One region of the uncultured Halovibrio sp. genome, then DNA from elsewhere that is predicted to be linked to it. Evidence: predicted binding sites of a transcription regulator. Region 1 holds the regulator's gene; each other region holds the start of a gene.

Evidence for each region. The regulator sigma-54, encoded in region 1, starts transcription at its own class of promoters, with help from an activator protein. The targets are predictions, from matches to a motif close to TGGCACNNNNNTTGCTNT.
Region 2: the regulator sigma-54 is predicted to act here: its motif matches at 5,943-5,960, upstream of hmpA (NO-inducible flavohemoprotein).
Region 3: the regulator sigma-54 is predicted to act here: its motif matches at 5,309-5,326, upstream of QZ501_RS03890 (pilin).
Region 4: the regulator sigma-54 is predicted to act here: its motif matches at 2,052-2,069, upstream of QZ501_RS07540 (PEP-CTERM sorting domain-containing protein).

What each region holds. Positions count from the first base shown of each region.
Region 1 is NZ_CAJXMA010000111.1:360-7,161, reverse strand. Features, by position in the region: partial or broken gene QZ501_RS14305 (carbon-nitrogen hydrolase family protein) at 1-289, shown strand, start outside; gene QZ501_RS14300 (helix-hairpin-helix domain-containing protein) at 286-579, opposite strand; gene yjgA (ribosome biogenesis factor YjgA) at 839-1,363, opposite strand; gene QZ501_RS14290 (HPr family phosphocarrier protein) at 1,360-1,629, opposite strand; gene rapZ (RNase adapter RapZ) at 1,646-2,518, opposite strand; gene ptsN (PTS IIA-like nitrogen regulatory protein PtsN) at 2,552-3,031, opposite strand; gene raiA (ribosome-associated translation inhibitor RaiA) at 3,047-3,355, opposite strand; gene QZ501_RS14270 (RNA polymerase factor sigma-54) at 3,422-4,987, opposite strand; gene lptB (LPS export ABC transporter ATP-binding protein) at 5,140-5,865, opposite strand; gene lptA (lipopolysaccharide transport periplasmic protein LptA) at 5,875-6,417, opposite strand; gene lptC (LPS export ABC transporter periplasmic protein LptC) at 6,441-6,802, opposite strand, start outside.
Region 2 is NZ_CAJXMA010000072.1:2,660-10,785, reverse strand. Features, by position in the region: gene QZ501_RS12175 (MBL fold metallo-hydrolase) at 79-972, shown strand; gene QZ501_RS12170 (carboxyl transferase domain-containing protein) at 1,110-4,385, shown strand; gene QZ501_RS12165 (DUF2897 family protein) at 4,398-4,583, opposite strand; gene hmpA (NO-inducible flavohemoprotein) at 4,687-5,865, opposite strand; gene QZ501_RS12155 (DUF445 family protein) at 6,040-7,386, shown strand; gene QZ501_RS12150 (hypothetical protein) at 7,383-7,646, opposite strand; gene recQ (DNA helicase RecQ) at 7,650-8,126, opposite strand, start outside.
Region 3 is NZ_CAJXMA010000010.1:23,360-31,485, reverse strand. Features, by position in the region: gene QZ501_RS03920 (LrgB family protein) at 1-239, opposite strand, end outside; gene QZ501_RS03915 (CidA/LrgA family protein) at 236-580, opposite strand; gene coaE (dephospho-CoA kinase) at 577-1,194, opposite strand; gene QZ501_RS03905 (A24 family peptidase) at 1,196-2,128, opposite strand; gene QZ501_RS03900 (type II secretion system F family protein) at 2,152-3,369, opposite strand; gene pilB (type IV-A pilus assembly ATPase PilB) at 3,374-5,101, opposite strand; gene QZ501_RS03890 (pilin) at 5,421-5,882, shown strand; gene QZ501_RS03885 (Wzy polymerase domain-containing protein) at 6,014-7,828, shown strand; gene QZ501_RS03880 (O-antigen ligase family protein) at 7,865-8,126, shown strand, end outside.
Region 4 is NZ_CAJXMA010000028.1:13,756-21,881, forward strand. Features, by position in the region: gene QZ501_RS07530 (TIGR03013 family XrtA/PEP-CTERM system glycosyltransferase) at 1-451, opposite strand, end outside; gene tviB (Vi polysaccharide biosynthesis UDP-N-acetylglucosamine C-6 dehydrogenase TviB) at 668-1,948, shown strand; gene QZ501_RS07540 (PEP-CTERM sorting domain-containing protein) at 2,112-2,837, shown strand; gene prpD (2-methylcitrate dehydratase) at 2,927-4,414, opposite strand; gene prpC (2-methylcitrate synthase) at 4,570-5,694, opposite strand; gene prpB (methylisocitrate lyase) at 5,732-6,613, opposite strand; gene murB (UDP-N-acetylmuramate dehydrogenase) at 6,692-7,729, opposite strand; gene QZ501_RS07565 (low molecular weight protein-tyrosine-phosphatase) at 7,726-8,126, opposite strand, start outside.

The DNA.
Region 1 (6,802 bases):
GGTGGTGGTGCCGTCCGCCTTCACCCACCGGACCGGTGAGGCGCACTGGGAGCCGCTTCTGCGGGCCCGGGCGATTGAGGATCAGGTCTGGATCTGTGCCCCCAATCAGGGCGGGCAGCATGATGAGCGCCGGCAGACCTGGGGCCACTCCATGATCATTGATCCCTGGGGCAGCGTGGTTGCCGAGCGCTCCGAGGATGGGCCGGGTGTGGTCAGTGCGGTCCTGGACCGCGACCAGCTGGCCAGAACCCGCAGCGCCATCCCGGTATGGGAGCATCGGCGCCTCTAGTCGAGGCGGATCTTCTCCCGGTTGTCACTGACGGTGGCCGGGCCGATGCCGTCCACTTCCTCAAGGTGCTCGGGGGTGGTGAATTCACCCTGCTCCTTGCGCCATGAGACAATGGCGTCCGCCTTGGCCGGGCCAACACCATGGAGGGCCTCGGCGAGGACTTCCGCGCTGGCGGTATTGACGTTGACCGTTTCGGTCTCTTCCGCGGCATCCTGTGCCATGGCCGGCGTGACTGCCAGAACCAGGGTGAGCGCCAGCAGGCGGGTGGTTGCGGAAACGATTCCTTTCATCGTGATGTGCTCCTGTCTGTTCGCGATTGGGGAGGGAACAGAACAGACCCGGAGATGACGGTGCGGGGTGATTGAGGTGGTCCAGACGGGCGGCTTCCCTGCCACCCGAACTGCACCGGCCCTGCCCGACTCCCTGGGCGCTGTCCGTCCCTTTGACCAGGTGCCTCCTGCACCGCATTGCGTCCCTGCGACTGCCTATTCTAGTCAGATCCGTTTCCGGGGAAATAGGACATCGCCCATACACCGTGTAAGCGATTTCCTACAGCTGCTCGCCCTCGTCAATGCGCTCACGCAGGTAGCGGTAGAGACGTCGGCGCGGGCTGTTGCGGTCCCCGCTGTCCGACTGCCTGGCCGCATTACGGATCAGCTGGCGCAGGTGCTGGACATCGGTCTGTGGGTAACGGTCCATGAACTCGGTCAGCGCCGGCTTGCCTTCATGGATCAGGCGCTCACGCCAGCGTTCAGCCATGTGCAGGCGGCGGGTGTGCTCCGGGGTGCCGGCGGTCTGTCCGGCCGCGGCCCGGCGCAGGGCCTGCTCGTCCTCCTCGAGGATCTGGCGGCCCAGGTAGAGGGTCTGGCGACGGCGCGGGTCGCCTTCCGGCAGGTGCCGGACTTCCAGGAGTCCTTCAATGAGGGCGCTGGAGGCGGGCAGCTGGTGGATGCGCTCCTCGGGCAGGGCGGCCAGGGCCGCCGCCAGATCGCGCAGCTCATGCATCTCGCGTTTCGCCTGGCTTTTGCTGGGCAGCTCTTCCTGCGGTTGCCTTGGGGTATCAGCGTCGCTCATTCGTCCTCGTCAAAACGGTTGTTGATCAGTTCCACCAGCGCGTCCCGGGCGTCGGTCTCGTCCGCGCCCTCGATGATCAGGTCAATGTCCGTGCCACAGCTGGCTGCCAGCATCATCACCGACATGATGCTCTTGCCGTCCACTTCCCGCCCGTCACGCCCCAGCTGGATACTGCTTTCAAACTGTTCGGCGCAGCTTACAAGTTTGGCGGCGGCGCGGGCATGCAGGCCCAGTTTGTTGATGATGGTGATGGATTCTCGGATCATTGGGTTTCCGCTGTGTTCAGGGCGTCGGTTGCGCGTGGGGCAGTTCCGTGTGCCGGACCTGGACGGTGCTGAAGGCCTGGCGCAGGTGCGCCGCCAGCTCCTCGGCCATGTAGACCGAGCGGTGCTGGCCGCCGGTGCAGCCGATGGAGATTGTCATGTAGGAGCGGTTCACCGTGTGGAATTCCGGCAACCAGCGGTCCAGAAACCCCTTGATATCCTCGAGCAGGGTCGTGGTGCCAGGCTGGCCGGTCAGGTATTCACGGATCGGGGCATCCAGCCCGGTATAGCCGCGCAGGGATTCGTCCCAGAAGGGATTGGGCAGGCAGCGCACATCGAAGACGAAATCCGAGTCGATGGGCACCCCGTGCTTGTAGCCGAACGACTGGATCAGAAGGGCCATCTGCTGTTCGTCCCGCCCCACGATCCGCTCGCGTACCATGTCGCGCAGCTCGTACATGGAGCGTTCGGTGGTGTCGATGTGCAGGTCCGCAAGCCGCGCGATGGGTTCCAGCAGGGCTTTCTCGTCCTGAATGGCCTCGGACAGCGAGCGCCCCGGTGTGCTCAGGGGGTGCTTGCGGCGGGTCGCGTGGAAGCGCTGCAGCAGCATGCTGTCCGCCGCGTCCAGATAGATGACCTCCACCCTCAGGTCCGGGTGCTGGAGCTGGCGGTAGAGGTTCTCGAAATCGGCAATGTCCGCGGAGAGATTGCGGGCGTCAATGCTGACGGCGATGTCGCTCTGCTGCTCGTCCGATTCCAGCGCCTTGCGCGTCAGCGGCTGCAGCAGTCCGATGGGCAGGTTGTCGATGCAGTAGTAGCCGAGGTCTTCCAGCACATGGAGCGCTGTGCTCTTGCCGGAGCCCGAGCGGCCGCTCACGATGGTCAGTTTCACAGCCCGATCTCCCGCTGGCTGGATGGGTCGGCGTTACGGCGATGCCTTTTCGCTGGCGACAATCAGGTCATAGAGTTCCTGCGAGTCCTGGCACTGGCGCAGGCGCCGGCACAGGCCGCGGTCATTGAACTTCTCCGCCAGCTGGCTGAGCAGCTCAAGGTGCTCACTGGTGGCATTCTGCGGCACCAGGAGCACGAACAGCAGATCCACCGGCTCACTGTCGATGGCATCGAAGTTGATGGGTTCATCCAGCGTCAGCAGCGCGCCCACCACGCGCTTGCAGTCCTCGAGCCGGCAGTGCGGAATGGCGATGCCCTGTCCGATGCCGGTGCTGCCGAGGCGCTCCCGCGCCACCAGATTGTTGAAGATCTGGTTCTCCTCAAGCTCCGGGTAGTGCAGGGCCACCCTTTCGGCAATGGTCTCGAGGATGCGTTTCTTGCTGGTCCCCGGAACACCGCAGAGGGCCAGTTCCGGGGCAAGGATGGATTCAATGGACAGTGATGAATGGACCATGGATACCGCTTGGGATCAGCGGGTGGCCGCACCGTGCATGCGTTCCACCTGCTTTTCCTTATGTTTGAGAATTTGCCGGTCAAGCTTGTCCACAAGCTGATCGATCGCCGCGTACATATCGTCGTGCTGGGCCTTGGCGTTGATTTCGCCCCCGGTTACATGGAGCGTGGCTTCGGCGGTCTGTCGCTGTTTGACCACCGACAGCGTCACCTGGGTGTTGCTGATCTGGTCGGTGTGTCGCTCAAGTTTGTCCATCTTGCTCCGGACATAGTCCTTGAGGGCTTCAGTCAGCTCGATGTGGTGACCTGAAATGTTGAGTTGCATAGTCCGCTCCTGTTTCCGGTTCGGCCCGGCCACCGGAAGGTGGCCATCATACAGGCGTCAGACCCTCTAGACGAGACGTTTGCGTTCGTTCGAGGGTGGAATGTGCATCGCCTCGCGGTATTTCGCCACCGTGCGGCGTGCCACATTGATGCCCTGATCACTGAGTATAGTCGCTATACGGTTGTCGCTCAGCGGTTTTCGGCTTTCCTCCTCATTGATGAGTTTGCGGATCATGGCACGGATGGCTGTGGACGAGCACTCGCCGCCTTCGTCCGTGCTCACATGGCTGGAAAAGAAATACTTCAGTTCGTAAATGCCACGCGGGGTGTGCATGTACTTCTGGGTGGTGACGCGGGATATGGTGGACTCGTGCATTTCCACCGCCTGGGCGATTTCGGAGAGGATCAGCGGCTTCATCGCTTCCTCGCCCTCTTCAAAGAACCTCTGCTGATGATCGACGATCTGGGAGGCGACTTTCAACAGGGTTTCGTTACGGCTCTGAAGGCTCTTGATGAACCACTTGGCCTCCTGGAGCTGGTCGCGCAGATAGGTGTTGTCCCTGCTGCTGTCGGACTGGCGGATGAGTGACGCATAGAGGCTGTTCACCTGCAGCCGGGGCGCGATCTCCGGGTTCAGTTCGATCTTCCAGCGCCCTTCCTGGCGGGTGACGATCACGTCCGGGACCACGTATTCGGTTTCTTCCTCGCCGATGGCATCCCCGGGGCGGGGGTGCAGGCTCTGGATCAGCCCCAGGACCTCCTTGAGCTGCGCCTCGCTGAGCCGGCTGCGGCGCATCAGCTGGCGGTAGTCACGGCTGCCGAGCAGCTGGATGTAGTGGCTGATCACCAGCCGTGCCTGCTTGAGCCAGGGGGTGTCCGTGGGAAGCTGATTGAGCTGGATCAGCAGGCACTCGCGCAGGTCCCGTGCGGCCACCCCGGGCGGGTCGAAGTGCTGCAGCCGGTGCAGGACCGCTTCAACCTCGTCCATCTCCAGTGGATCCTCGTCGTCCGGCGCGCTCAGCCCCTGATGGATCTCCTCAAGGCTCTGGGTCAGATAGCCGCTGTCGTCGATGCCATCCACCAGGGCGTGGGCAATGGCGCGGTCGCGCTCGGACATGGGGGTGAGGTTGAGCTGCCAGTGCAGGTGATCCTGGAGAGTCTCGCCACGGCTGTTGCGGCTCTCAAAATCCGATTCGCCGCCTTCATCCTCGGGGCGTGAGCTGGCGGGCGAGGCGGGGGCGGTCTGGTAGACGTCGTCCCAGGCGGTGTCCACGGGCAGGTTGTCGGGGATTTCGCTGTTGTCCTGCCAGTTCTCGTTCTCCCAGCTCTCGGGCTCGGCGCCGGCGGTTTCCCGTGATTCGTCTTCCTGCGATCCCTCTGACTCACCGGATTCGCGGCCATCTTCCCTGCTGTCACTGTGTTCACTGGTGTCAGCGGTTTCGCTGTCGTCAGTCCCGGCTTCAGCTTCCGCTTCGGCTTCCTCGGCGGTTTCAAGCATGGGATTGGATTCCAGCTGCTGCTGGATCTCCTGCTGCAGGTCGAGTGTGGAGAGCTGGAGTAACCGTATTGCCTGCTGAAGCTGGGGCGTCATTGTGAGCTGCTGGCCCATCTTCAGCTGCAGGGACGCTTTCATGACCATCGACTGCTTTCCCGTTACCGATTGTCCCGCATTTACGTAACCTTAATCCGACCCTGTGGCAGGCCGGCAGGGATTTTGCTTAATGTCTTTTGAATTGAGTGTACAGGCCAATTGGGCAGGGCGACAACGGTTTTGGGAGGACCGTGTCACAGACGGAATTCGTCGCCCAGATAGACTTCCTTGACCTGCTGGTTGGCGAGGATGTCCTCGGAGGTGCCGGAGGCGATGATGTGGCCTTCGCTGACGATATAGGCGGTTTCGCAGATGTCGAGCGTCTCGCGCACGTTGTGGTCGGTGATCAGGACACCGATGCCCCGGTCACGCACCTGGCGCACGATCTGCTTGATGTCGCTGACCGAGATCGGGTCCACGCCGGCGAAGGGTTCGTCCAGCAGGATGAAGGCCGGCTCCACCGCCAGCGCACGGGCGATCTCGGCGCGGCGGCGCTCACCGCCGGAAAGGCTCATGCCCAGGCTGTTGCGGATGTGGCTGATGTGGAACTCACGCAGGAGTGACTCCATGCGTTCCTCACGTTCGGCCTTTGTGAGGTCGCTGCGGGTCTGCAGGATCGCCATCAGGTTCTGCGCCACGGTCAGGCGCCGGAAGACCGAGGCTTCCTGTGGCAGATAGCCGATACCGGCACGGGCGCGGCCGTGCATGGGCAGGTGGGTGATGTCGCGGTCATCGATGCGGATGCGGCCCCGGTCATGGGGAACCAGGCCCACGATCATGTAGAAACAGGTGGTCTTGCCGGCGCCATTGGGCCCGAGCAGCCCGGCGATCTGACCACTCTGGATGCTGAGGGAAACGTCCATCACCACCGGGTGGCGGCGGTAACTCTTGGCCAGGTTCAGCGCTTCCAGTCTCGCCATGGGGTCCGCTCAGTTGCTGTTGTCGTTGCCGCTGTCGCGGCCGGGCTGGATGGTCATCTCAACCCGGTCATCCGCGTCGTCCTCGGAGCTGGAGGCGGTGACCACCCTTTCGGCCACGTCGTACACGATCCGGTTGCCCCGGAAGGTGTCGCCCTGCTGCCGGATGAAGGCCTCGTTCTCAAAGGTGATGCGTTCTTCGTCGGCCCGGTAGATGATGGTCCGGCCCTCGGCGTAGACGGCCGGGCCCTGTTCGGTTTCCGGTTGCTCGTAGGTGGCGGGGTCGCCGGTGGCTACCATCCGGTTGAGGCTCTGGGCCCCGCCCCTGTAGAGAACCACTCTGTCCGCCGTCAGAAGGGCTTCGCCCTGGGTAACCCGGACACTGCCGGTATAGGTGGCGGTTCCTTCCTGGTCATCCAGGCGGGCATTGTCGGATTCAACCCGGATGGGCTTGTCGGAATCCAGATTGAACGCATACAGGGGCAGTGACAGGCTGCTCAGAAGCAGCCCTGCCAGAAACCGCCAGGCGTTTCGGGTGCGTGCCGGGTTGGTCATGAGCAGGCTGTGCCTCCTGTGCGTCAGCGGTTGAAGTACCGGCTGCGGACATCATTCTCGAGCCTGACCGCGCGTTCGTCGATCCACCCCGTCATGCCGACGGCATGGGTCACGCTGCTGCGGTCGATCAGGGTCACCGGCGCATCAGTCTGCACAATCCGTTCGTTGTTATCCAGCGTCATCCGTTCGCTGAGGATCAGCACATCCCCGCGCTCGGTGCTGCTGTGGCGGGCCCGGACATCCTTCTCAAGCATGAGTTTGGCCACATCTGGCCGGTAAAGCCCGGTACGTGAACGCACGAACCAGGGAGCGCCGCCGTTGCGGGCCATGAGCATGGCACGGGGGCGCTCCATGGTGACCCGGTTCTCATCCTGGAACTGTTCAG
Region 2 (8,126 bases), on a different contig from region 1:
TGGAGGTCTTCCCGGCGATCCCTTGCGAGCCCGGGAGCGTACACGATCAATATTGATGGGGTTGCAGGGAGAACGATCATGGCTCAGAAAAACAGCAAGCCGCTCAAATGGGGTTTTCTGGCCGTCGCCGCGTTTGCGCTCAGCCCGGTGTTGGCCATGGCGGAGCCTAAGCCCGGTATTGAGCGGGTCAAAGACAACGTCTATCGCTTTTCCTATGAGCATTACCATTCGGCCTTCATGGTGACCGAAGAAGGCATTGTGGTAACCGATCCCATTAACGAGGAAGCGGCGGGCTGGCTGAAAACGGAGCTTGCGGAGCGGTTTGATGTGCCCATTCGCTACATGGTGTACAGCCACAATCACATTGACCATGTGATGGGCGGCGACGTGCTCGATAGTGACGAGGTCACGGTGGTGGCCCACGAGTACGCGGCGCAGGATCTGGAGTGGACCCGGGCGCCCACGGCAATGCCGGAGCTGACCTTTCCGGATGAACTGACACTCCGGTTGGGGGAAAGCCGCGTGCAGCTGCGTTATCACGGCCCGAATAACGGTCGGGGCTCGGTCAGCATGCGGTTCCTGCCGGCAAACGTGATGTACGTGGTCGACTGGGTCGTGCTCGGCCGCATGATGTACAGGGACCTGCCGGGTTACGACATCCACGGCGTGATTGCTTCCACGCGGGACCTGCTGAGTGGTGAGCCCTTCGACCGGTTTGTGGGCGGTCACGGTGAGATGGGCACCCGAGAGGATGTGGAAGACTATCTGGCCTACACCAAGGCCCTCTACAACGCCGTGCTGGACGGCATGCTGGCTGGCAGGGACCTGAAGACCCTGAAGCAGGAGATCCGTCTGTCCGAGTACAGCCATCTTTCCATGTACGAAGAGTGGCTGCCGATGAACGTGGAGGGTGTTCATCGCACGCTGATCGACCAGTCCTATATAGATCGGCGTCCGAATACCGGGAACTGAGAGCATCCCCCCTATAAGGGATGCTTATTCCGGTGTCTGAAATGGATTCATTGGTTTCATTCCGTAAAGGCTCTTAGGCTGAACGCAGGATCCGGCCATTTGGCCGTCGATCAGGCTGAAAACCAGGGAGCCGTCCGATGCCGTTTTCTTCTGTCCTCATCGCCAACCGCGGTGAGATCGCCATCCGTATCGCGCGGGCCTGCAATGAGCTGGGTATCCGGTCCGTGAGCGTGTTCGCGGAAGATGATGAGGCGTGCCTGCATACCCGTAAGTCCGATGAGGCCGTTGCACTCCGGGGGCGGGGCTCCAAGGCCTATCTGGACATGGACCAACTGATTGCCATTGCCCGGGACCGGGGGTGCGATGCCATCCATCCCGGCTATGGGTTCCTGGCGGAGAACGCGGTGTTTGCCCGCCGGTGTGCGGAAGCCGGCATCGTATTCATCGGGCCGGCGCCGGAGGTGCTGGAGCGTTTTGGCGACAAGTCAGCGGCGCGGGCGCTTGCGGAGCAGAATGATGTGCCGCTGGTTGCGGGGATCAACCGGGCCATAACGCTGGACGAGGCTAGAACCTTCTTCAGCGAGCACGGGCCACTGATGCTCAAGGCAGCTGCGGGCGGCGGTGGCCGTGGCATCCGTGCGGTTGCCTGTGGAAGCGAGCTCGAGGAAGCGTTCACCCGTTGCCAGTCCGAGGCGCAGTCCGCCTTCGGTGATGGCGCGCTCTACGTGGAGCGGCTCATCGAGCGGGCGCGCCACATCGAGATCCAGGTGCTGGGGGATGGCACCGGCGCGGTCAGCCACCTGTGGGAGCGGGACTGCAGCCTCCAGCGCCGCAACCAGAAACTCGTCGAAGTAGCGCCCAGCCCCAGCCTGGATGCCGGAACCCGTAATGCCATGATCGAGTGTGCAATGGCCATGGCGCGGTCCGTGAACTATCACGGCCTGGGCACGTTCGAGTTCCTGGTGGATGCGGATCAGCCGGAGCGGTTCGTCTTTATGGAAGCCAATCCAAGGGTTCAGGTGGAACACACGGTGACCGAGGAGGTGACCGGCGTTGACCTGCTTCAGACCCAGCTGGAGCTTCTGGCGGGCCAGACCCTGGCGGACCTGGCGCTTGAAACGGCGCCGACACCACGAGGCTTTGCCATCCAGGCGCGCGTCTGCGCCGAAACCCTGCAGGCGGACGGTAGCGCTATGCCGGCCGCTGGCACGCTCACCGCCTACGAGCCACCCAGCGGTCCTGGCCTCCGTGTGGATGGCCACGGCTACGTGGGCCTGCCCATCAGTCCGTCCTACGACTCACTGCTGGCCAAGCTGATCGCTCATGGCAACAGCTACAGGGCAGCCCTCAAGCGCCTTTATCGTGCCCTCTGTGAATTCCGGCTTGAGGGCGTGGCGACCAATATGGGCCTGCTCCGGAACCTTCTGCAGCGGCCGGAAGTGGAAGACTATGACGTCACGACGCGCTTTTTCGAGGCTCACCTGGAGGCGCTGATCGCGGCCGACGATCAGGCTCACCCGCACCTGCATGTAGACGCCGCCGCGCCGGCGTCCGTGGATCCCGTGGGCAGTGTTGAGGCGCCGGCTGGCACCGTCGGCATCGAGTCGCCCAGCGCGGGCCAGGTGGTCAGCGTTGACGTGGCGGAAGGGGATGCCGTGGCCGCTGGCCAGGTGATTGCGGTACTGGAGGCCATGAAGATGGAGTTCGTGGTCAGGGCGAGCCAGTCCGGCATCGTGCGTGCGCTCGCCGTGCAGCCCGAGGCCATGGTGGCGGAAGGGCAGGCGCTGCTGTTCATTGAGCCAGCGGAGGTGGATGATCAGCAGCTCCAGACCGAAGAGGCCGTGGATCTTGATCACATCCGGGCGGACCTTGAGGAGGTGTTCGAACGTCACGCACAGCTCACGGACGAGCGCCGCCCGGCGGCGGTGGAGAAACGCCACAAAGCCGGGCAACGCACTGCCCGTGAGAACGTTGAGGATCTGCTCGATGAGGGCAGTACCAACGAATACGGTGCCCTGGCGGTGGCCGCGCAACGCCGCCGCAAGTCCGTGGAGCAACTGGCGGAGCTGAGCCCGGCGGATGGCCTGGTTACCGCCATCGGCACGGTGAACGCGGATGTGTTCGGCGCTCCGGATTCAGGCTGCGTTACGCTGGCCTACGATTACACCGTCTTCGCGGGCACCCAGGGCGTGGCCGGGCACAGGAAGGCGGATCGGATGCTGGCGCTGGCGGAGCAGTGGCGGATTCCCCTGGTGCTTTTCGCGGAAGGCGGGGGAGGGCGGCCCAACGATACCGATGCCAACGGTGTGTCCTTCCTGGATTGTCATAGTTTCGCGGCAATGGCTGCACTTTCCGGAAAGGTGCCGACCATCGGCATTGCCTCGGGCCGGTGTTATGCCGGTAATGCCGCCATGCTGGGCTGCTGCGATGTCATCATCGCGACCCGCGGCACGACCCTGGGCATGGCCGGGCCGGCCATGATCGAAGGGGGCGGACTGGGCAGCTACAGCCCCGAGGAAGTCGGGCCGACATCGGTCATGGGGCCGAATGGCGTGATCGACGTACTGGTCGAGGATGAAGCGGAAGCGGTCCAAACCGCCAAGCAGTACCTGGCCTATTTTCAGGGGCCGATTGATGACTGGCAGGAACCGGACCAGCGCCGGCTCCGCCATCTGATCCCGGAAAACCGCATGCGCGTCTACGACATCCGGGACGTGCTCGGGACCCTTGCAGACGAGGGCAGCGTGCTGGAACTGCGCCGGGAGTTCGCGCCCGGGCTGGTTACCGCACTGGTGCGCATCCAGGGGCGGCCCTTCGGGCTGATCGCCAACAACCCGGCGCACCTCGGCGGTGCTGTGGATGCCGCCGCCGGCGACAAGGCCGCGCGCTTCATGCAGCTGTGCAACGCCCATGGTTTGCCCATGGTGTCACTGTGCGACACGCCTGGTTTCATGGTGGGCCCGGAAGCGGAAAAACAGGCCACCATCCGCCATGTGTCGCGCATGTTTGTGGCGGCGGCCAACCTTTCGGTTCCCTTTTTCACGGTGGTGCTGCGCAAGGCCTATGGGTTGGGTGCCCAGGCGATGGCCGCCGGCAGCCTGCATGCGCCGTTCTTTACCGCCGCCTGGCCGAGCGGGGAGTTCGGGCCCATGGGCTGGGAAGGCGCCGTCCGGCTGGGCTTTGCCAAGGAACTCGCGGCCCAGCCCGATGAGGCATCCCAAAAGAAGATGTTCGATACCCTGGTCGCGAAGGCCTACGAGCAGGGCAAGGCCCTCAACGTGGCCAGCTACCTGGAGATTGACGCCGTCATCGACCCGCAGGAGACGCGGGCTTGGCTGCTGCGCGGGCTGAACGCCGCCTATGTGGGGCGGCAGGGAGAATCCGGGCAGAGCGGGTTTGTGGACACTTGGTAAGACCGTCCTTGATTATGGCCCATCATTTTTCTCCTGCTGCTCCTTTTCTTCTGCCTCCAGCTCCGCCTTGCGTTTGCGGATCCTTTCCATCTGCTCACTGGACATATTGAGCTTGCGGGCACTGTCGCGCAGCCAGAACAGTCCTCCGAGCATGGAGCCGATAACAAGAACGAAAATGATCCATTCGGTGGCGGACATGAGCGCTCCCCCGGACTGGTGGCATGGCAGGGCCGGAACCCTGCCTTAACGGTACCACTGTTTCAACTTGCCAGGTATGAATGGCGAGAGCGTCGAGTCTCTTTCAGGCAGCCCTCAGCGGGCGAGCCGGGCCGAAGTGCTCGTAGTGGCGCCGGCTCTCGCTGACCCCCAGTGCTTCGAGTGCGGCATCCACTGTCTGCATGAAGGGTTCCGGCCCCACGAAGTAGCACCGGACGGACGGGTCGGGCAGGTGCTGTGAAAGCAGTGTCTGGTCGATCATGCCAATGGCGTCCGCTCCTTCGCTTATGTCGCCTTCTTCGTAGATGACAACCGGGTTGAAGTGCTCCGGGTACTGGGCCTGGAGGGCCTGGATCTCGTCCGAGAAGGCATGGTGCTGGCGACTGCGCGCGGCGTGCAGGTAGGCGACTGGGCGCCCCTGCTCCAGGGCCTGCTTCGCCAGGGGCAGCATTGGGGTCTGGCCGACGCCGCCGCTGATCAGCAACAGCGGTTCCTGGCCGGTGAGCGTCAGTTCGCCGGCCGGGGGCAGGAGTTCCAGTTCAAGGCCGTTCTGCGCTTCGTCATGGAGGAAGCGGCTGGCATGGCCCTCTGATTCGCGCTTGACGGAGATGCGGTAGGTGCGGCCGTTGGGCACATCGGACAGGCTGTAATGGCGATAGACGGGCTCACCGTTGATCTTGAGCCGGACACCGATGTACTGCCCCGGCTGGAAGTCCGCTACCGGCTCACCGTCCACGGGCTCCAGCTCAAAGGAGGTGATGACCGCGCTCTCTGGTCGGCGGCTGCGGATGCGGAACGCGCGCCGCCCCTGCCAGCCGCCCGGGCGGTTGGCAAAGTCGTGGTAATGCTGTTGTTCCACGTCGATCAGAAGCCCCGCCAGTTCGTTGTAGAGTGCTTCCCAGGCATCCGCGACGTCCGGCGTCACCGCATCACCCAGCACATCACCAATGGCCGCCATCAGGCATTCGCCCACGATGGGGTAATGGTCCGGCTGGATGCCGAGCGAGATGTGTTTGCCGATGGCGGTTGAAAGGGCAGCCCGGGCTTCCGCCGGGTTGCTGCGCAGCTGAACATACTGCAGAACCGCTCCGGCCAGCGCGCGCGCCTGGTTGCCACTGGCCTGGTGGCTGGCGTTGAACAGCGCGTTGACCTCCGGGTAGCGCTCAAACATCAGCGGGTAGAACCGGGCGGTAATGGTTTCAAGGTGTTCCGCCACGATGGGGGCCGTGTCTGCGAGGATCTGTTCCTGGGTCGAACTCAGCATAGGCACTCCTGTTGATTGCTGGGGTATTCTTTAAGCGGCACGAATAATACATCTTTTTTGATTAATGTAAAAATGATGAAGCAATAATGTTGCCATGCAATGGGGGTGGTTCATCTGTATCGTGAGGCAGTGACCGGTCGCCGCTGAATACCAACCTCAAGGAGGTGAATCGCTATGGATGTGGACCTGACCCGTTGGGACAGCAACTTCCGTCGTGGGCTGCTGGCCTCGGCCCTGGTGTTCGGCCTGCTGGACTATTGGTTTGCCGGGGACAACATCTGGGCGCGTGCCGGGTTCGTGATCACGGTGGCGGGCCTGGTCGGGTATTTCACCAATTTCCTAGCCATCAAGATGCTCTTCCAGCCCAAGCAGGGCCAGGTCCTCGGCTGGCAGGGGCTGGTGCCCAAGAACAAGGATCAGATCGCCCGCAGCCTGGCCGAGAGCGTGCAGGAGCAACTGCTCTCGCCGGAAATCATCCTGGACTACATCCGCGAACGCCGGCTGATCGAGACCGGTACCGAGACGATGGCCCTGTGGATTGACGACCACCTGCAGGATCCCGAGGTGCGTAAACGCATCACGGAAGTGGTGGTGGATCTGATGCGCGAACGTGGCCCTGAGGCAATGACACGCTCTCTGGATTTTGTTGAAGCTGCCCTGAAGGATCTGGCCCGCGACCCGGAAAACATTGACCAGTGGTGGGGCCAGATAAGGGAGACGCTGAACACGTTTCTCCAGTCCCGGGAGAACCGTGAGTGGCTCGCCGGAAAAGCGCGCCACTGGCTGCAGCAGGAAGTTCCCCGGATCTCGGGCTGGCTGAACAGGGCGCTTGAGGATTACCTCAGGCAGAAACGCCGTATGGGAGCGCTGGGCCTTGGCATCAAGAACATTTTTTCGTTCGATCAGGATGCGATCAGCGACATTCTCGACCGTTTCATCAATGATCCCGAGGTTTCCGATGACTTCATGACGATGCTGGATGCCGTGGTGGATGGCATCCAGGAGGAAATGGAAAAGCCCGAGGTGCAGGCGCTGATCCAGGCCCGTCTGGGCACCTGGATTGAGACACTGGGGACCACGACGCGGGACCGGATCCTGCCGTTGCTGGTGGCACAGACCGACCGGTACCTGCAAGACGAGACCAACTGGGTACGTATTGAGGAATCACTGATCAGTACCCTGCAGTGGCTGAAGAAGCAGGGCCTGAACGTGCTCCATTCCGGGAAGGGGCAGGCCTGGGTCAGCCAGGGTATCGAGCTGGCGGTCAAGCGCCTGGATGTGACCAACGTGGTGGAGCAGCAGGTGCGCCGGCTCGATACGGACGAGCTGGAGAAGATGGTGTTGGACAACACCGGCGGCAACCTGACCGTGATCCAGCTCCTCGGGGGCTGCCTGGGCCTGATTCTCGGGACCGTCCAGGTGCACCTGGCCTTTGCGGTGCCAATCGGGGCCCTTCTGGTGGTGGTCTGGCTCGCGTGGCAGCTGAATGAGCGGCGCAATGCCCGTAATGCGGCGGGTTAGAGACGCTGCAGGCGCTCGTACCCCTGCCGGGTCAGCAGCACCAGGTGCTGGGAGGTCTGATAGACCTTGCCCTCGGCCTTGAGCGTCTCGATCCACTGCCCGTAGTCCGGGGCCGGGCAATAGAAGAAATCACGCCCTTCCTGTAGCGCGTCACCGGAGTGCTTGAACAGCCGGAAGGCGGTGCCCTTGGTGAAGCCGTTCATTTCATCCACCTGGCGGAAGCTCAGGGTCGGGGTACCGTTACAGTCGATCGCCTCCATGGTTCAGGCTTCCTCGGGCGCGTCCTCAAGTTCCTTCAGCACATTGAGGAACTGCTCCCCATACCGCTCCAGCTTCGCCTGGCCGATGCCGGGCACCGAGGCCATCTCATCCAGGCTCTTCGGCCTGGCATGGAGCATCTCCCTGAGGGTGGCGTCATGGAAAATGATGTAGGGCGGCACGCCTTCCGCGTCCGCGAGCTCCTTGCGGAAGCGGCGCATTTCCTCCCATTCCGGCCCGGCCACATCCGGCGGGGCACTGCGTCTGGTGCTGGTGCCTGAGGTCTTGCGGGCGGCGGGCAGTATGTCCTCACGCAGTGACAGGCCGGCTTCCCCCTTGAGCAGGGTGCGGCATGCGGGGGCGAGCTGAAGACCACCGTGGCCCTCGGGGTCGCTCTGCAGGTAGCCGTGGGCCAGGAGCTGGCGCAACACGGAGTGCCAGGTCTGCTTGGAGAGGTCCGTGCCGATGCCGAAGGTGCTGAG
Region 3 (8,126 bases), on a different contig from region 1:
GGCAGCCCCAGGGCCACGGTGACGGTGCCAAGCATGAAGTGGATGATACTGGCACCCTCCATGTAGGTGCCGTAATCGAGATCCAGCACCAGCAGCGTGGCCCCCACGAGGGCGATGCCGGAAACCACGGGCTGAAGGAAGCTGGGCTTGCCGGTGATCCGGTACAGTCCATGGCCGGTGAGATAGGCCAGCAGGGTCAGCGTAATGGCGAAATGGGGCGAGTTCAGTAGGGTGCTCATCGGCTCAGCCACTGCATGAGATGGGCGGTGGTAACGAATGCGATCAGGGTGCCCAGGGTCAGTGCCAGGGTGATGCCCAGGGCCTGCTCCATGAGCAGTGCGCCCAGGGTCACGATGCCGGCGCCCGCGGGGATGTAGAACAGTGCCATATGGGTGAGCAGCTGGCGGGCGGCTTCGCGCTCCGGGTCATAGCCTCCGCCCGTGATCACCAGATACAGGAAGAACAGCACCATGCCGGAAATCGGTCCGGGCAGCGGCATGCCTGGAATCTGCTCCAGTGCCAGGCCGGCGAGCTGGAACAGCAGGATAATGGCCAGACCGGTAACAAGGCTTCCCTTCATGAAAGGGTATCTCCGGAAACCTCGGCGGCCATGGCAAGCAAGTGCTGATGCAGGCCCGCGACTTCCTCGCGCACGCGCTCCAGCGGCTGGTCATTGTCGATCACGTTGCCCGCAGCCCTGAGCCGGTCCTCCCGGGGCATCTGCGCGGCAATAATGCGTTCCACCTGGGCGCGGTCGTTGTCATCCCGGCTCATGGTGCGCTGGATCTGGGTCTCGTGGCTGACGTCCACCACCACGATGTGCTGGCAGAGCCTGTGCTGATCGGTTTCCAGAAGAAGCGGCGACACCAGCATCTGATACGGCGAATCCGCTTCAGACAGATAGTGTTTCAGGCGTTCGGCAATGCGGGGGTGCAGCAGGGCCTCCAGCCACTGGCGTTCGCCGTCATCGTTGAAGACACGTTTGCGCAGCGCGGCCCGGTCCAGGGTGCCGTCCTGCTGGAGAACGGCATCGCCAAAGTGGCTCCGGATGGTTTCCAGTGCCGGTTCGCCGGGCTCAACCACCTCGCGGGATACATCATCCGCGTCAATCACGAAGATGCCGTGCTCACGGAAGAGGTTGGCCACGGTACTCTTGCCGCTGCCAATGCCTCCGGTCAGGCCAACCACAAACATGTCAGACCCTCATCAAGGACAGCCACAGATCCAGCAGTTCCGGCCCATACCAGAGCGCGATCACGCCAGCTGCGGCGAGGTAGGGGCCGAAGGGAATCGGAATATTGCGATCATGCCCACGTATGGCAATCATCGCAATGCCCACCACGGCACCCACAAGGCTGGAGAGAAGAATGACGGCCGGCAGCATGGTCCAGCCCAGCCAGGCACCGAGGGCGGCCAGCAGCTTGAAATCCCCATGTCCCATGCCTTCCTTGCCGGTCAGAAGGCGGAAGAGGTGGTAGACACTCCAGAGACTGAGATAACCCGCCACGGCCCCCCAGAAGGCGGCTTCGAGCCCAACCTGGCCCAGCCCCAGGGCGCTGGCCACAAGCCCGGCCCAGAGCAGCGGGAGGGTGATGCTGTCTGGAAGCAGGGTGGTTTCCAGGTCGATGACCGTCAGGGCAAGCAGTGCCCAAACGAGTGGAAGGGCAATCAGTGCCTCGACGCTGGTGCCCAGGATGAGCACGGTAAGCACTGAAAGCACTGCCGTCAGCGCCTCGATCGCCGGGTAGCGCACGGAGATGCCGGTGCCGCAGTTCCGGCAGCGCCCGCGCAGGAAGAGCCAGCTGAGTACCGGGATGTTGTCGATGGCCCGGATCGTATTACCGCATTCCGGGCAATGCGAGCGAGGATAGGAGAGCCCGTAGGAGCGGCCACGGCCGCGATCAGTATCCTGCTCAGTACCGGGTTGGGCGGAATCGAGGCCTTGGCCGCTCCTGCCAGGTTCCTCGGCGAACAGGGCTTCGCATTCCTGGCGCCAGGCCTGTTCCATCATCCGCGGCAGGCGCAGGATCACCACATTGAGGAAGCTGCCCACGCACAGCGAGACGCCCACCACCGCTGGCCACAGGAGCCAGGGTGTACTGAGAATGATCTGTATCAGGTTCTGCAAGACCGGATCCTTGGTGTAAAGGGTTACATGGCCGAGCCCATCTGGAAGATGGGGAGGTACATGGCGATGATGAGGCCGCCGACGAGAATGCCCAGAACGGACATGATCACCGGCTCCATGAGCGAGGTCAGGTTATCGACCAGGTCATCCACCACGGCCTCGTAGTGGTCGGCGACCTTGCCGAGCATCTCATCCAGGTTACCGGATTCCTCACCAATGGAGGTGAGCTGGATGGCGAGCACCGGGAAGACGCCGGTCTGGCGCATGGCGGTCTGCAGCTGCGTCCCCGAGGAAACCTCGTCCTTGACCTGGAGGATGGCATCCCGGTAGACGGCGTTGCCGGTGGCGCCGGAAACGGAATCCAGGGCATCGACCAGTGGCACACCTGCGGCGAAGGTGGTGGAAAGAACCCGCGCGAACTTGGCTACGGCGGACTGGTCAAGGATTATGCCCACAACAGGGAGCTTGAGCACGTACTTGTCCACGGCATCGGAAAAGCGTGGGGACCGTTTCTTGGCTGTCCGGAACCCGAAGACCGTACCGATGATGCCGATCAGCACGGCCCACCACCAGGCCTGTAGCCATTCGGACATCCCGATCACCATCTGGGTAAAGGCGGGCAGGTCCGCGCCAAAGCCCTGGAACAGGGATTCGAACTGTGGCACCACCTTCACAAGGAGGATGGCCGTAACGATGACTGCCACGATGATGATGGAGATCGGGTAGGTCATGGCCTTCCGGACCTTGCGCTTGAGGTTCTCGGTTTTCTCAAGGTAGGTCGCGACCCGGTCCAGCATGCTTTCCAGTGCACCAGCGGCTTCACCTGAATCCACGAGGTTGCAGTAGAGGTCATCAAAGTGCTTCGGGTGCTGGCGCAGGGCGTTGGCGAAGCTGTTACCCGAAGCCACGTCGTTACGGATGGCGATGATCAGCTCCTGAAGCCCCTTGTTCTCAAGGCCGTCGGAGACAATGTCAAAGGACTGGATCAGCGGCACGCCCGCCTTCATCATGGTCGCCATCTGGCGGGTGAAGGTGGCGATATCAAAGGGCGTGATTTTTGTCCGGCCACCGAAAAGCGGCTTGCTCTTTTTCTTGATCTTGCCGGGCTTGATGCCCTGCTTGCGTAACTGGGCCTTGACCAGCGCCGGAGAGGCGCCGGTGGTCTCGCCGCTGGTCTTGTTGCCCTTGCGGTCCTTGCCTTCCCAGGTAAAGGTGTCCAGCTTCTGTTCGTTGGCCGCCATGGAGTTAATCCTTCGTTACACGGTTCGCTTCTTCCAGACTGGTCACGCCCTGAATCACCTTCTCGAGCGCGGACTGGCGCAGGCTGTTGAAGCCTTCATTACGGGCCTGGCGGGCGAGCTCAATGGAGCTGGCCTCGTTCATGATCATGCTCTCCATGTCCTCGGTGATACGGACCACCTCGAGGATGCCTACCCGGCCCTTATACCCGTTTTTACATTTATCACAGCCTACCGGTCTGTAAAGCGTAAACCCTGTATCAATCTGTTCCTGTGTGAAACCTTCCTTGAGAAGAATGTCCTGGGGAACGTCGGCGGGTTGCTTGCAGTTGCTGCACAGGCGGCGCCCCAGCCGCTGGGCAATGATCAGGCTGACCGAGGTGGCGATGTTGAACGAGGCGACCCCCATGTTCATCATCCGGCTCAGTGTCTCCGCCGCACTGTTGGTGTGCAGGGTGGAGAGGACCAGGTGGCCGGTCTGGGCCGCCTTGATGGCGATATTCGCGGTCTCCAGGTCCCGGATCTCGCCCACCATGATGATGTCCGGGTCCTGACGCAGGAAAGAGCGCAGCGCCTCGGCGAACGTCAGGCCCACCTTGTTGTTCACGTTGACCTGGTTGATCCCCTCCAGGTTGATCTCCGCCGGGTCTTCCGCCGTGGAGATGTTCACTTCCGGGGTGTTGAGGATGTTCAGACCGGTATAAAGGGAAACTGTCTTACCGGAACCGGTTGGGCCGGTGACCAGGATCATGCCCTGGGGCGATTTGAGGGCCTCGAGGTAGAGCTGCTTCTGGTCCTCTTCATAGCCGAGCTGGTCGATCCCCATCTGAGCGGCGGTTGGGTCCAGTATCCGCAGTACGATCTTTTCCCCCCAGATCGTGGGCAGTGTGTTGACCCGGAAGTCGATCGATTTGGACTTGGAGAGCTTGAGCTTGATCCGCCCGTCCTGGGGCACCCGGCGTTCGGAAATGTCCATCTGGGACATGATCTTTACGCGCGCCGCCAGCTTGTGGGAGAGCTTTATCGAGGGCTTGGCGACCTCGTTCAGGATGCCGTCGGACCGGTAGCGGATGCGGTACATCTTCTCATAGGGCTCGAAATGGACGTCTGAGGCGCCCTGTTTGATGGCATCGAGCAGCAGCTTGTTCACGTATTTGACGATGGGCGCATCATCGGTGTCCGTGGCGTCTACGGCGTTTTTGTCCTGTCCCTCTTCCTCGTCGCCGCTCTCGAAGTCCACATCCTCAAGATCCGAGTCCCCGCCCAGATCCTGCATGGAGGTGTCCTGGGACTCCATGTACTTGTCGATAGCCTGACGGAGGCTGCTTTCTTCCACCAGGACTGCTTCGGTACTCAGCCCGGTGTGGAACTTGATCTCATCCAGCGCCTGCAGGTTGGTGGGGTCCGCCATGGCGACGAACAGCCGCTTTCCGCGCTGGACCAGCGGCAGTACGCTGTGGGCACGGATCAGCTTCTCGTCCACCAGCCCTTCCGGCATCATGTCGGCGGAAAAAGCGTTCAGGTCCATCACCGGAACGCCGAATTCCATAGCGGCCGAGAACGCCAGCGCCTGACCGGGGGCGAGCTCGTTCTGGATGAGATAGGTGATCAGAGGGATGCGGTCCTGGTTGGCCTGGACAAAGGCCTCCCGGGCCACGGTCTCTTCCAGGATGCCGTCATCCACAAATCGCCGGGCCAGCCCGGTAAGCGTTACGTTCTGGGGGTCAGAAGCCATGGTCTCTCTGGTCTTGTGTTGAACTGCCCCAAGAGTCTAGTGCCTGCCTCAGTGTTCAGCCAGTGATGAAAAGGGGATGACAGTGACGTAATGCGTCACCTCAGCGTGTCAAACAGTGTCACATTGGCGCCTTTGGGGAGGTGGCTTGTTTACGAGGCGGCTCTCCAGGTGGCTGATTGTAGGCCGTTATCCTTTTTTAAGGAAAACTGGCATGGCAGCTGCTATCTTCACAGCAGGCAGGCAAAGGCAGGGTCCATTGCTGATGCCGGTAATCAAAAAGACAACACCTTCAGGAGGTGCACCAATGCAATCGATTCAGATGAATCACAAACAGCAGGGTTTCACGCTCATCGAATTGATGATCGTGGTTGCCATCATCGGTATTCTGGCGGCAATCGCGATCCCGCAGTATCAGGATTATATTGCTCGGTCTCAGATGAACCGTGCCTATGGCGAGATTTCAGCTCTGAAGACGGCTGCGGAAGAGAGCCTTATGCGAGGCCAAGAGCCAAGTGATCTCGCATCGATTGGTTATACGGGCTCAAGTATCCTTACTGGCAGTGGCACTTCTGGCGGGACTGGCACTGAAGTAGACTTTTCGAGTGGTGACGGTTCTGGAACCATTCAAGGACAGCTTGGTGGTGATGCCAGTACAGCAATCAGTGATGCCCAGATCATCCTGAGTCGGACCAGTGAAGGTACTTGGAATTGCGCGGTTAAAGAGAACGGTGCAGGTGGCTGGGACGACTCGTTCCTTCCGAGCGGGTGTTCTAAATCGTAATGGGGCTTCGATAAGCTACACTGTCCGAGTGCTAGAAGGGAGGCTTATGCCTCCCTTTTTTATTGGGCATGTACTGTCAGGCGCCTCATTTGCTTATAGTGCCGAAGCTATTCGTCAGAAGGTTTCAGTTGATGGGAAAAATCGAGCGGGCGTTGCTAGTTGCGCTTTTTCTGGTTCCAACACTCAGCCTAGGCCGTTTTTGGCCTCTGAGTTCGGCACTACCAAATGGACTGACGCTTCTGACGGGCGCCCTGCTCTTAGTCGCCAGTTTGGTTGCCGCTGGTCGGCGCGAAAAACTGCCTTTCTCCCACGCGGTGCTCTTGCCGGTTCTGATCGCAATATCGCTGTTCATTTCCCAGCTTTTTGTCGATGCTGCAATCGTCGTGTCTTTTCGCTGGGCAATGGTAACCCTGCTTGTCAGTGCTGCAGTTATTGTCGGGGGCTCTTCTGTATATTTTGATTGTGGCAGGGAATATATGGTTTGGCTGCTGTGCCGGGGGCTGGTTGTCGGTGGCATCCTGTATGCGGTGATCGCGTTGCTGCTGCATTACGGTGCCATTGGTGCCATCTCTGGCGTTTTCTCCCCGGATGCCGGGCGTCTTGAAGGACCCTGGGGGCAGCCCAATCTGACGACTTCGACCCTCTGGCTGGCATTGTTTGCAGGTGTTTACCTTGCTTGTCGAAATGAGCAGAGATTCGGAGGTTTGCTGGCATTTTCAGTGTTTATTGGGTGGGTGATGGCATTGGCCGCATCACGCCTCAATTATCTGTTTATCCCTCTGGCATTGGGACTAGCGCTTTATGCAGTCCTGCAGAAGGAGGCCCCGATTGTCCGCCAGGGCAAGCAACTTGGGGGCGTTGCGCTGGTTGTTTGCTTGTGTCTGCTGGTTGTCCCTGTTGTGAGCGCCCCTTTGGAAATGCAATTAGCTGATGCTGGTTGGATAAAGTCCCCGTCAGGTGTCTCACTTGCTGAGCGGGAGATTGCGGATCAACCGAGGCTGATTGAGCATGCCAAGATTTTGAATGCGCTTCCGGCCCTTTCGGCCGGGGAGTGGCTGGTCGGGAGTGGCTTCGGCCAGTATGGAGTCTTTTCCTTTGAACAAGCCGTCACACCTCTCGGGCAGGCGGGAGGTCAGGGGGCATGGACACATTCCCACAACCTGTTTTCCATGGTTTTTATTGAGATGGGCCTGGTTGGACTCCTGGTCACAGTGGGGCTTGTGGCGCTGCTGCTTCGTCAGTTGTGGCGGTCGAGGTCAGAGGACTGGTGTGTTCCGGTGGCCGGCGTCATGGGCACAATATTCCTTCACAGTATGGTGGAATATCCGCTCTGGTATCCCTGGTATCTCGTGGTTTCTCTCCTTTTTGTTTTGCCCCTTTTTAAAGTGTCCTCTATCTCTGTAACGTCGAGGTGGCTTCAGTATGCAACGGCTACTTTATTTCTTGCGGTAACTCTCGTTTCGGCATGGAACCTCGGTAGTCAGACGGTATCGATCACATCGATTGCCGCAAAACAGGAGATCTCCCGAGAAGATTATCGACAGATGACATTGCTCGCAAACGATAGCTTTCTGGGACCTTATGCCATTCTTGCCAAATACCGTCGATTTTCGCCAGAAGCTCGTAATCTGGAGTGGCAATTGAAAGAGGCCCGTAGGATGGCGGGTTGGCGCCCTTTGGATGTTGTAAAGGTTCGTGAGGCGACGCTACTGATGATGTTGGGAAATATGGATGAGGCCTGTGCCATTATTGAAGAGACGGCTGCGCACTATCCGGCCTCAGCGCCTATTCTGATAGAAAAAGCAGTTCGCATCGAGCGTATCAATATGCCGGAAATTGCCCGCTTTGCTGATTGTGCAGAGAGGGGGCTGAAGGTATGGGGGGAGGATCTTGAATCAATGCGGCGGAAAAACGAACGGCGCATTCAGTCTATGCAGGCCGATTGATCGGCACTCCATACAACTTGCCGGCTGGTTTTTCCTATGTGGCCACAGGGAAACGAAAATCAGGGCCTGAAGATTGTTCTGGTCATTGGGGTTGCGTGTTCTGCAATGCTCTTGGCCTTGTTTGGAAGCTTGCTGTCCTTTTATGGCGGGTATGCGGATCGCCGGTTTGGCCTGGTGGTCCTGATCACCTTGTTACTGCTTGTGGGCCAAGCTTTCCGGGGGGCGGCACGAGGGACTGAAGTCACTGGTTGGGTTCTTTTCTGTCTTTCGATTGCCGTGTCCATATGGTTGGGTCGTG
Region 4 (8,126 bases), on a different contig from region 1:
GAACCCGGCGGCGGAAACGGTTCGCACCGATCAGTCGGAAGAACAGACTGCGGACGATACCCAGCATCAGGAAGCCGAAAACAGAGGCGGACGTTACGACGCCTTCGCCTCCCAGATACCAGAAGTAGTCCGGCAGCAGAAACGCCAGGACGTAGGAAAGTGGCAGGCTGAGGATCAGGGTCATGATGGTCCGGAGCATCATGCCGGTGAGGCCTTCCTCGAGCTTTGCCTGGTGAACCGCCAGCGCGACCATGACAACCAGGTTTACAAGCCCGAAGGCAACGGCCGAGGGCAGGACATAGGTCCAGTACTCGGCCAGCATGGCGGGATCACCGAAATAGCGGAAAAACACCGCCAGATACAGCGCGAGCACCAGGGCCAGAAAATCAAGCAGCCCCAGAATCAGAAATGGGACATGAAGATAATGTCGAAACAAACGGACGTGCGCCACAGCATCTCCTTCCTTGCGCCGTCACAGAGCGGGACAGCTGGCAGCACACCCTGTGCCACCGGGCCTGAAGCCCTGCTCAACTGACTCCAGTCTACACTGGATTAAATCAATTTCAATTTGTAACGCTGCTGGTTTTGAGGTTTTTCTCACTGTCTCGTCAACCCAGTCACCATGAGGCACAATATCCGCTCTTCATCAACGAGGGACAGCAGCAACATGGCAACCGTTCAGGACGTTCGGATCGGAATCATCGGGCTTGGTTACGTAGGGCTGCCTCTGGCAGTGGAATTCGGCAGGCTGTATCACACCACCGGTTTTGACATCGACAGCCAGAGAATTGGCCAGCTCCAGGATGGGTTCGATGACACACGTGAGGTGGAACCCGATGAGCTGGCGGCCTCAGAGCGGCTCCGGTTCTCCTCTGAACTGGAAAGCATCCGTGACTGCAACGTCTACATCGTAACCGTCCCCACACCAATCGACGCCTTCAAAACGCCCGATTTCGGACCTCTTAGGGCTGCTTCCCGATCTGTCGCCCAGGTGCTCAGTAACGGGGACACCGTGATCTACGAGTCCACGGTCTACCCCGGGGCTACCGAGGAAATCTGCATTCCTATCCTGGAAGCCGAATCCGGCCTGACCTTCAACCAGGATTTCTTTGCCGGCTACAGCCCGGAACGGATCAACCCGGGCGACAAGGAACACCGGGTCACCAGCATTCTCAAGGTGACGTCCGGCTCCACGCCCGAAACAGCGCGCTTTGTCGATGACCTGTACGCCTCTGTTATTACGGCGGGCACCCATCTGGCCAGCTCGATCCGCGTAGCCGAAGCCGCCAAGGTCATTGAGAACACCCAGCGGGACGTGAACATTGCTCTGGTCAACGAACTGTCCCTGATTTTTGAACGCCTGGGGATCGATACCGAGGAAGTACTGCAGGCCGCCGGGACCAAGTGGAACTTCCTGCCCTTCCGCCCCGGGCTGGTGGGTGGCCACTGCATTGGTGTGGACCCCTACTACCTGACCCACAAGGCCCAGGCTGTCGGCTACCATCCGGAGATGATCCTCTCCGGGCGACGTCTCAATGACCGTATGGGGGCTGAGGTGGCCGAACGCGTCATCAAGATGATGACCAGGAGCCGCATCCAGGTCGTGGATTCCAACGTCCTGATCATGGGGCTGACGTTCAAGGAGAACTGCCCGGACATCCGCAACACCCGCGCCATCGACCTGGTCCACGAATTCCAGGACTACCATGCCAACGTTGACGTGTGGGACCCCTGGGCGGACGCGGATGAAGTCCGGGAGGAATACGGCATCGAGCTGGTTAAGAGCCCTGCCGAGGGGCATTACGACGCGATGATCCTCGCGGTGGGTCATCGGGACTTTGTGGCGCTCGGTGCGGAGAAGCTGCGGGCCCTGGGTAAGCCCGCCGGCTCCATACTGTTTGATGTGAAGTACGCGCTGCCCAAGCAGGCTGTCGACGGACGACTGTGAGGCCTCGGTGATCGCTTCGCGAGTGTCAGTTTACTTTACAGGCAAAGGACAAGCGATCCTCCTAACCATTTATAACTAACTGTATTTTAGGGCTATAAATTTATGGCCTGCTCCTTGCATAAGCTTTCCTGCGTTCCACCTTATATGCAAGGAGCATAGTGCGATGAAAACCTATACAAAATTGTTTAGCGTCGGTCTGCTGGCGGTAGGGGTAGCTACAGCGAATGCAGCGCCAGTGTTGAAAATCAGCGGTGAGGGCGCAGCCAACGCCAATGCGGCCCAGGCCTCGTTCCTCAGCACGCTGCAACCCGGCTATGCGCCGCCCGAGGATTTTGAAAGCTACGACGTAGCCACCGACTTTAACGGTCAGATGACGTCCTTTGCCACCAGTGTCGGGACCTTTGACGTGACTCAGCCGGCTTTTAATTCACCGACTGATAGCTGTAATGATGAAGGTTTCCAGTGTGGTGCTGGCATTGCGGTCCTTAACGCTGATGAGACACCGTTCAACGGCCGGTTTGCCACGTCCCCCAGCCAGTGGCTGGACAGCATGGATGCGCAGAGCGTGAAGTTTACACCGGATGCTGATAACAACGCGGTCGGTTTTTTCATGACTGACCCGAATGACGCGGGCGGCCGCTTCAGCATCGATGGGTTCGATTTCGCGTTCAGCGACGTTTTCGGGAAATCCCTGGGTAGTGGCGGCCTGTTCTACATCTCACTGTATGATGGCGAGGGGCTCGACAACTTCGAGATCCACTCCAACGATCCGAACGATGGTTATGGCATCGACGACGTCACCGTCGGCCGTGTGCCGGAGCCGGGCACCCTTGCGCTGCTTGGCCTGGGTTTGGCGGGTCTTGGCTTCAGCTACCGCCGCCGTGCCTGATTGCCCTGTAGGGCTTAGAACTGGAACGGCACCCTTATGGGTGCCGTTTTTCTTTCTGGATGCTTAACAGAACCTAAACGTCAGTTCATTTAACACCCTTCAAACAGGTCCATGAACTCGTTGACCGGGGTGTTCTCGAGCGTCTTCTGGTCCTTGCAGAGGCTGAAGATCTGCTCGGAACGCTTCTGGGTGAAGCGGGTCGCCAGGTTGTTGCGGAACTTCTGCTCCAGCAGCGGGATGCCGTCCTTGCGGCGGCGGCGATGCCCGATCGGGTACTCCACGGCCACGTTCTCGGTGGTGGACCCGTCCTTGAAGAACACCTGGATGGCGTTGGCGATGGAGCGCTTGTCCTCTTCCAGGTACTCCCGGGTATAGCGCTCGTCCTCCTGGACCTCCATCTTGCCCCGGATCTCGTCGATGATCGGGTTGTTGGCGTGGAAGTCGTCCTCGTAGTGCTCCGCCGTCAGGTTGCCGAAGATCAGCGGCACGGCGGTCATGTACTGCAGGCAGTGGTCACGGTCGGCGGCGTTGGCGAGGTTGCCTTCCTTGGAGATGATGCGGATCGCGGATTCGTGGGTGGTGATCACGATCTTATCGATCTCGTCCAGCCGGTCCTTCACCTGGGGATGCAGGGTCACGGCGGCTTCGGCAGCGGTCTGGGCGTGGAATTCGGCCGGGAAGGAGATCTTGAACAGGACGTTCTCCATCACGTAGCTGCCGAAATCCTGGGGCAGCTTGAACTGGCGCTCCCCTTCCGGTTTGACCTGCTGGTCACGGTTGGTCTTGCTGAACAGCACGTCATAGAAGCCCCACTGCGGCGCGCTCAGGGCACCCGGAATGCCCATTTCCCCACGCTTGGCAATGTCAGCCAGGCGCACGGCGCGGGAGGTGGCATCACCCGCCGCCCAGGACTTGCGGGAGCCCGCGTTGGGCGCGTGCCGGTAGGTGCGCAGGGACTGGCCGTCAACCCAGGCGTGGGAGAGCGCGGCCATGATTTCTTCGCGGCCGCAACCCATGAGCTTGGCGGTTACCGCGGTGGAGGCGACCTTCACCAGAACCACGTGGTCCAGGCCAACGCGGTTGAACGAGTTCTCCAGTGCCAGCACGCCCTGGATCTCGTGGGCCATGATCATGCCCTCGATCACGTCGCGCATGGTCAGCGGGTCCTTGCCTTCAGAAACACGCTTCTGTGACAGGTGATCGGCAATGGCGAGGATGCCGCCAAGGTTGTCTGACGGGTGACCCCATTCAGCGGCCAGCCAGGTGTCGTTATAGTCGAGCCAGCGGATGATGCAGCCGATGTCCCAGGCGGCCTTGACCGGATCCAGGCGGAAGGGGGTTCCGGGCACGCGCGCGCCGTTGGGAACCTGGGTGCCTTCAACGATGGGGCCGAGGTGCTTGGTGCACTCGGGGAAACGCAGGGCCAGCAGACCACAGCCGAGGGTGTCCATCAGGCAGTTGCGGGCGGTGTCCAGGGCTTCCTTGCTTTTGATGTTGTAGTCGAGGACGTAGTCCGCGATTTTCTGGATGATGTCGTCGTAGTCCGGGCGGACGTTGGATTCTACGTTGGCGCTCATGATGTTTCCTTAATGGATTTTCCTGATAAAACCAGCTTGTTGATACTCCAGCCTACTCGCTACCGCTTCACTTGTAGGAGCGGGCATGCCCGCGACAAGGGCGGCCTGGCGCTGACATGGCGGCATCGCGCGCATGCGCGCTCCTACAGGGGGCTTCAGCGCTCGTCGATCGGCAGCCAGTCCTGGTGCTCCGGGCCGGTATAGTCGGCGCTCGGGCGGATGATGCGGTTGTTGGCACGCTGCTCCTTCACGTGGGCCGTCCAGCCGGAGACGCGTGACATCAGGAAGATGGGCGTGAACAGCTTGGTCGGGATGTTCATGAAGAAGTACGCGGAGGCGTGGAAGAAGTCCGCGTTCGGGAACAGCTTCTTCTCGCGCCACATGACCTCCTCGCACCGCTCGGAGATGTCGTAGAGGCTGGTGTCGCCGTAATCCTCGGCCAGTGCGTGGGACCATTTTTTGATGATGGCGTTACGCGGGTCGGCGTCGCGGTAGACGGCGTGGCCGAAGCCCATGATCTTGTCCTTGCGCTCCAGCATCCCGAGGAGTTTCTCCTCGGCGTCGTCCGGATCGTTGAAGCCTTCGATCATTTCCATTGCGGCTTCGTTGGCGCCGCCGTGGAGCGGGCCGCGCAGGCTGCCGATGGCGCCGGTGACGCAGGAGTGGATGTCCGAAAGCGTGGAGGCGCACACCCTTGCGGTGAAGGTGGAGGCGTTGAACTCGTGCTCGGCGTAAAGGATGAGCGAGACGTTCATCACATCGGCATGCAGCTGGCTGGGCTTGCGTCCGTGCAGCATGTGCAGGAAGTGGGAGCCGATGGTGTCGTCGTCCAGATCGGTGTCGATGCGCACGCCGTCGTGGCTGTAGCGGTACCAGTAACAGATGACGGCCGGGAGTGCCGCGAGCATGCGGTCGATGTGGTCATCCTGCTCGTCGAAGCTCTGTTCGGTCTCGAGGTTGCCCAGCATGGAGCAGCCAGTGCGCATCACGTCCATGGGGTGGGCGTCCGCTGGGATCCGCTCCAGCACCTCTTTAAGGGCATCCGGCAGGTGACGTTTGGCTGCCAGGCGTTTTCTGTAGGCTTCAAGTTCCCGCTGGTTGGGCAGGTGGCCGTGGATCAGAAGGTGCGCCACTTCCTCGAACTGGGCATTGTTGGCCAGATCGGTGATGTCGTAGCCGCGGTACGTAAGGCCGGTCCCGGTCTTGCCAACGGTGCAGAGTGCGGTCTCCCCTGCTACCTGGCCACGCAGGCCAGCGCCGCCTTGTGGTTTATCGCTCATGGTTCTTTCCTCTCACCTGTCATGCTTTTTGTTGCTGCTAGTTTTTCTGCGCAAAAAGTTCGTCGAGCTTGGCCTCGAATTCGTGATAGTCGAGGAAGTCATAGAGCTCGTCACGGGTCTGCATCTGGTCCACAACGGCCTTCTGGTCGCCGTCGTTGAGAATGTGCTGGTACACGTTGAGCGCGGCTTGGTTCATGGCCCGGAAGGCACTGAGCGGGTACAGCACCATGCCTACGCCCACATCCGCCAGTTCCTGCCGATTGAACAGCGGCGTCTTGCCGAACTCGGTGATGTTGGCCAGAACAGGCACATCCAGTTCCTCGACAAAGGCCCGATAGTCCTCCAGGTCCGCCACCGCTTCCGCGAAGATGGCGTCCGCTCCGGCGTCGACGCAGGCCTGGGCGCGGTCAATCGCGGCATCGCGACCTTCCTGGGCGAACGCGTCAGTGCGCGCAATGATGAAAAAATCCGGGTCCTGCCGGGCATCGGCCGCGGCCTTTACCCGGTCAACCATCTCGTCCTTTGAGACGATCTCCTTGTTCGGCCGGTGACCGCAGCGCTTCTGGGCCACCTGATCCTCAATGTGCACAGCGGCGACCCCGGCGCGCTCCATCTCGCGGATGGTACGGGCGATGTTGAGGGCCCCGCCCCAGCCCGTGTCGATATCCACAAGCAGGGGGATGTTCGATGCGGCGGTGATCCGGCGTGCATCCTCGACCACATCGTTCATGGTGGTCATGCCCAGATCCGGCAGGCCGAAGGAGGCGTTGGCGACGCCACCGCCGGAAAGATAGATCGCCCTGTGGCCGCTCTTCTCGGCCATGATGGCGGTATAGGCATTGATAGTGCCGACGATCTGGAGCGGCTGGTCTGTCAGCGCATCGCGGAAACGCTTACCGGGGGAACGGGAATCTGTCATGAGAGCACCTGTCGTGTCGGATCTCTATAAATGGGGCTGTCAGCACGGAATACTCGTGACTCAGCGCACAACTGTCAATCACCCTGCGTTGCCGATCAGCCTTGGCTCAATTTCCAGCGCCACACCAAAACGGGCCCGTACATCCTCGCGGATGCGCTCGGCCAGCGCCAGCAGTTCCGCCCCGGACCCATTGCCGTGATGGATCAGGACCAGGGCCTGTTTCGAATGCACCCCGACATGCGCCTGCCGGTGCCCTTTCCAGCCGCACTGCTCAATCAGCCATCCGGCCGCCAGTTTGACCCCGCGGGGATCCGGATGGGCCACCAGTTCCGGAAACCGTTGCCTCAGCGCATCGCCGGTAGTCTGATCCACCACTGGGTTCTTGAAGAAGCTGCCGGCATTGGGCAGTACAGCAGGATCCGGCAGTTTCGCCAGACGGATACGGCTGACCAGGTCGGCGATGGCCTCCGGTGTCAGTTCCTGTTGAGGGTCGTCATAACCGGCAACTTCCCGCGCAAGCTCGCCGTAATCCAACCGAAACGCCGCCGAGCGCGACAGGCGCACCCGTACGCGCACAATGATGAAGCGTTCGGGGTCACGCTTGAACAGGCTGTCCCGGTAGCCGAAGTCGCACGCTTCCGGTCCCAGGGTCCGGAAGCGCCCTTCCCGCCGGTCCCAGGCGTCGAGGCTTTCGAACACATCACTCAGTTCCCGGCCATAGGCCCCGATGTTCTGGATGGGTGCCGCTCCCACGGTCCCCGGGATCAGGGCCAGGTTCTCCAGCCCACGATACCCGATGGAGGCGGCGTAACGGACCACCGAATCCCAGTTCTCCCCGGCTCCCAGACTCAGGATGGCCCGGTCATCATCAAGAACCTGCCACTGGCGTTCATGGATGGCCATGCCCAGCACCAGGCCATTGATATCCGAGCGCAGCACCACGTTGCTGCCGCCGCCCAGGACCTGAACCGGCAGCTTCTGGTCATCCGCCCATTCCAGCAGCTCTGGAAGCGCCTCCGGGTTCACGATGTGGGCGAACCACTGGGCGTGACCCGGCAACCGCAGGCTATTGCACGGCTGCAGGTCGACCCCCTGTTCAAGAACCCCCTGGTTCATAGGCCATGCCGCGTACGCAACTCGGCAAGCAGACCTTCGCCCGCATCCGTGATCAGGTCCAGAACCCGCGCAAAGCCGGACTCTCCGCCATAGTACGGATCCGGCACCTCCTGCGTATCCGCATGGCGGGCGTAGCTGAGAAACAGTTCCACAGAGGCATCCGCATTGGGCGGCGCCATGGCTCGCAGATCCCCGTGGTTGGCAAGGTCCATCGCCAGGATGTGATCAAAGGTGTAGAAATCCTCCAGCGAGACCTGGCGCGCCCGCTGGTCCGTCAGGTCAATGCCGCGCTGGCGGGCGGCGTCGGTGGCCCGGGGATCCGGCGATTTCCCCACATGCCAGTACCCTGTGCCCGCGGAATCGATCCGGATACGGTCCTGCAGCCCGGCATCCTGCA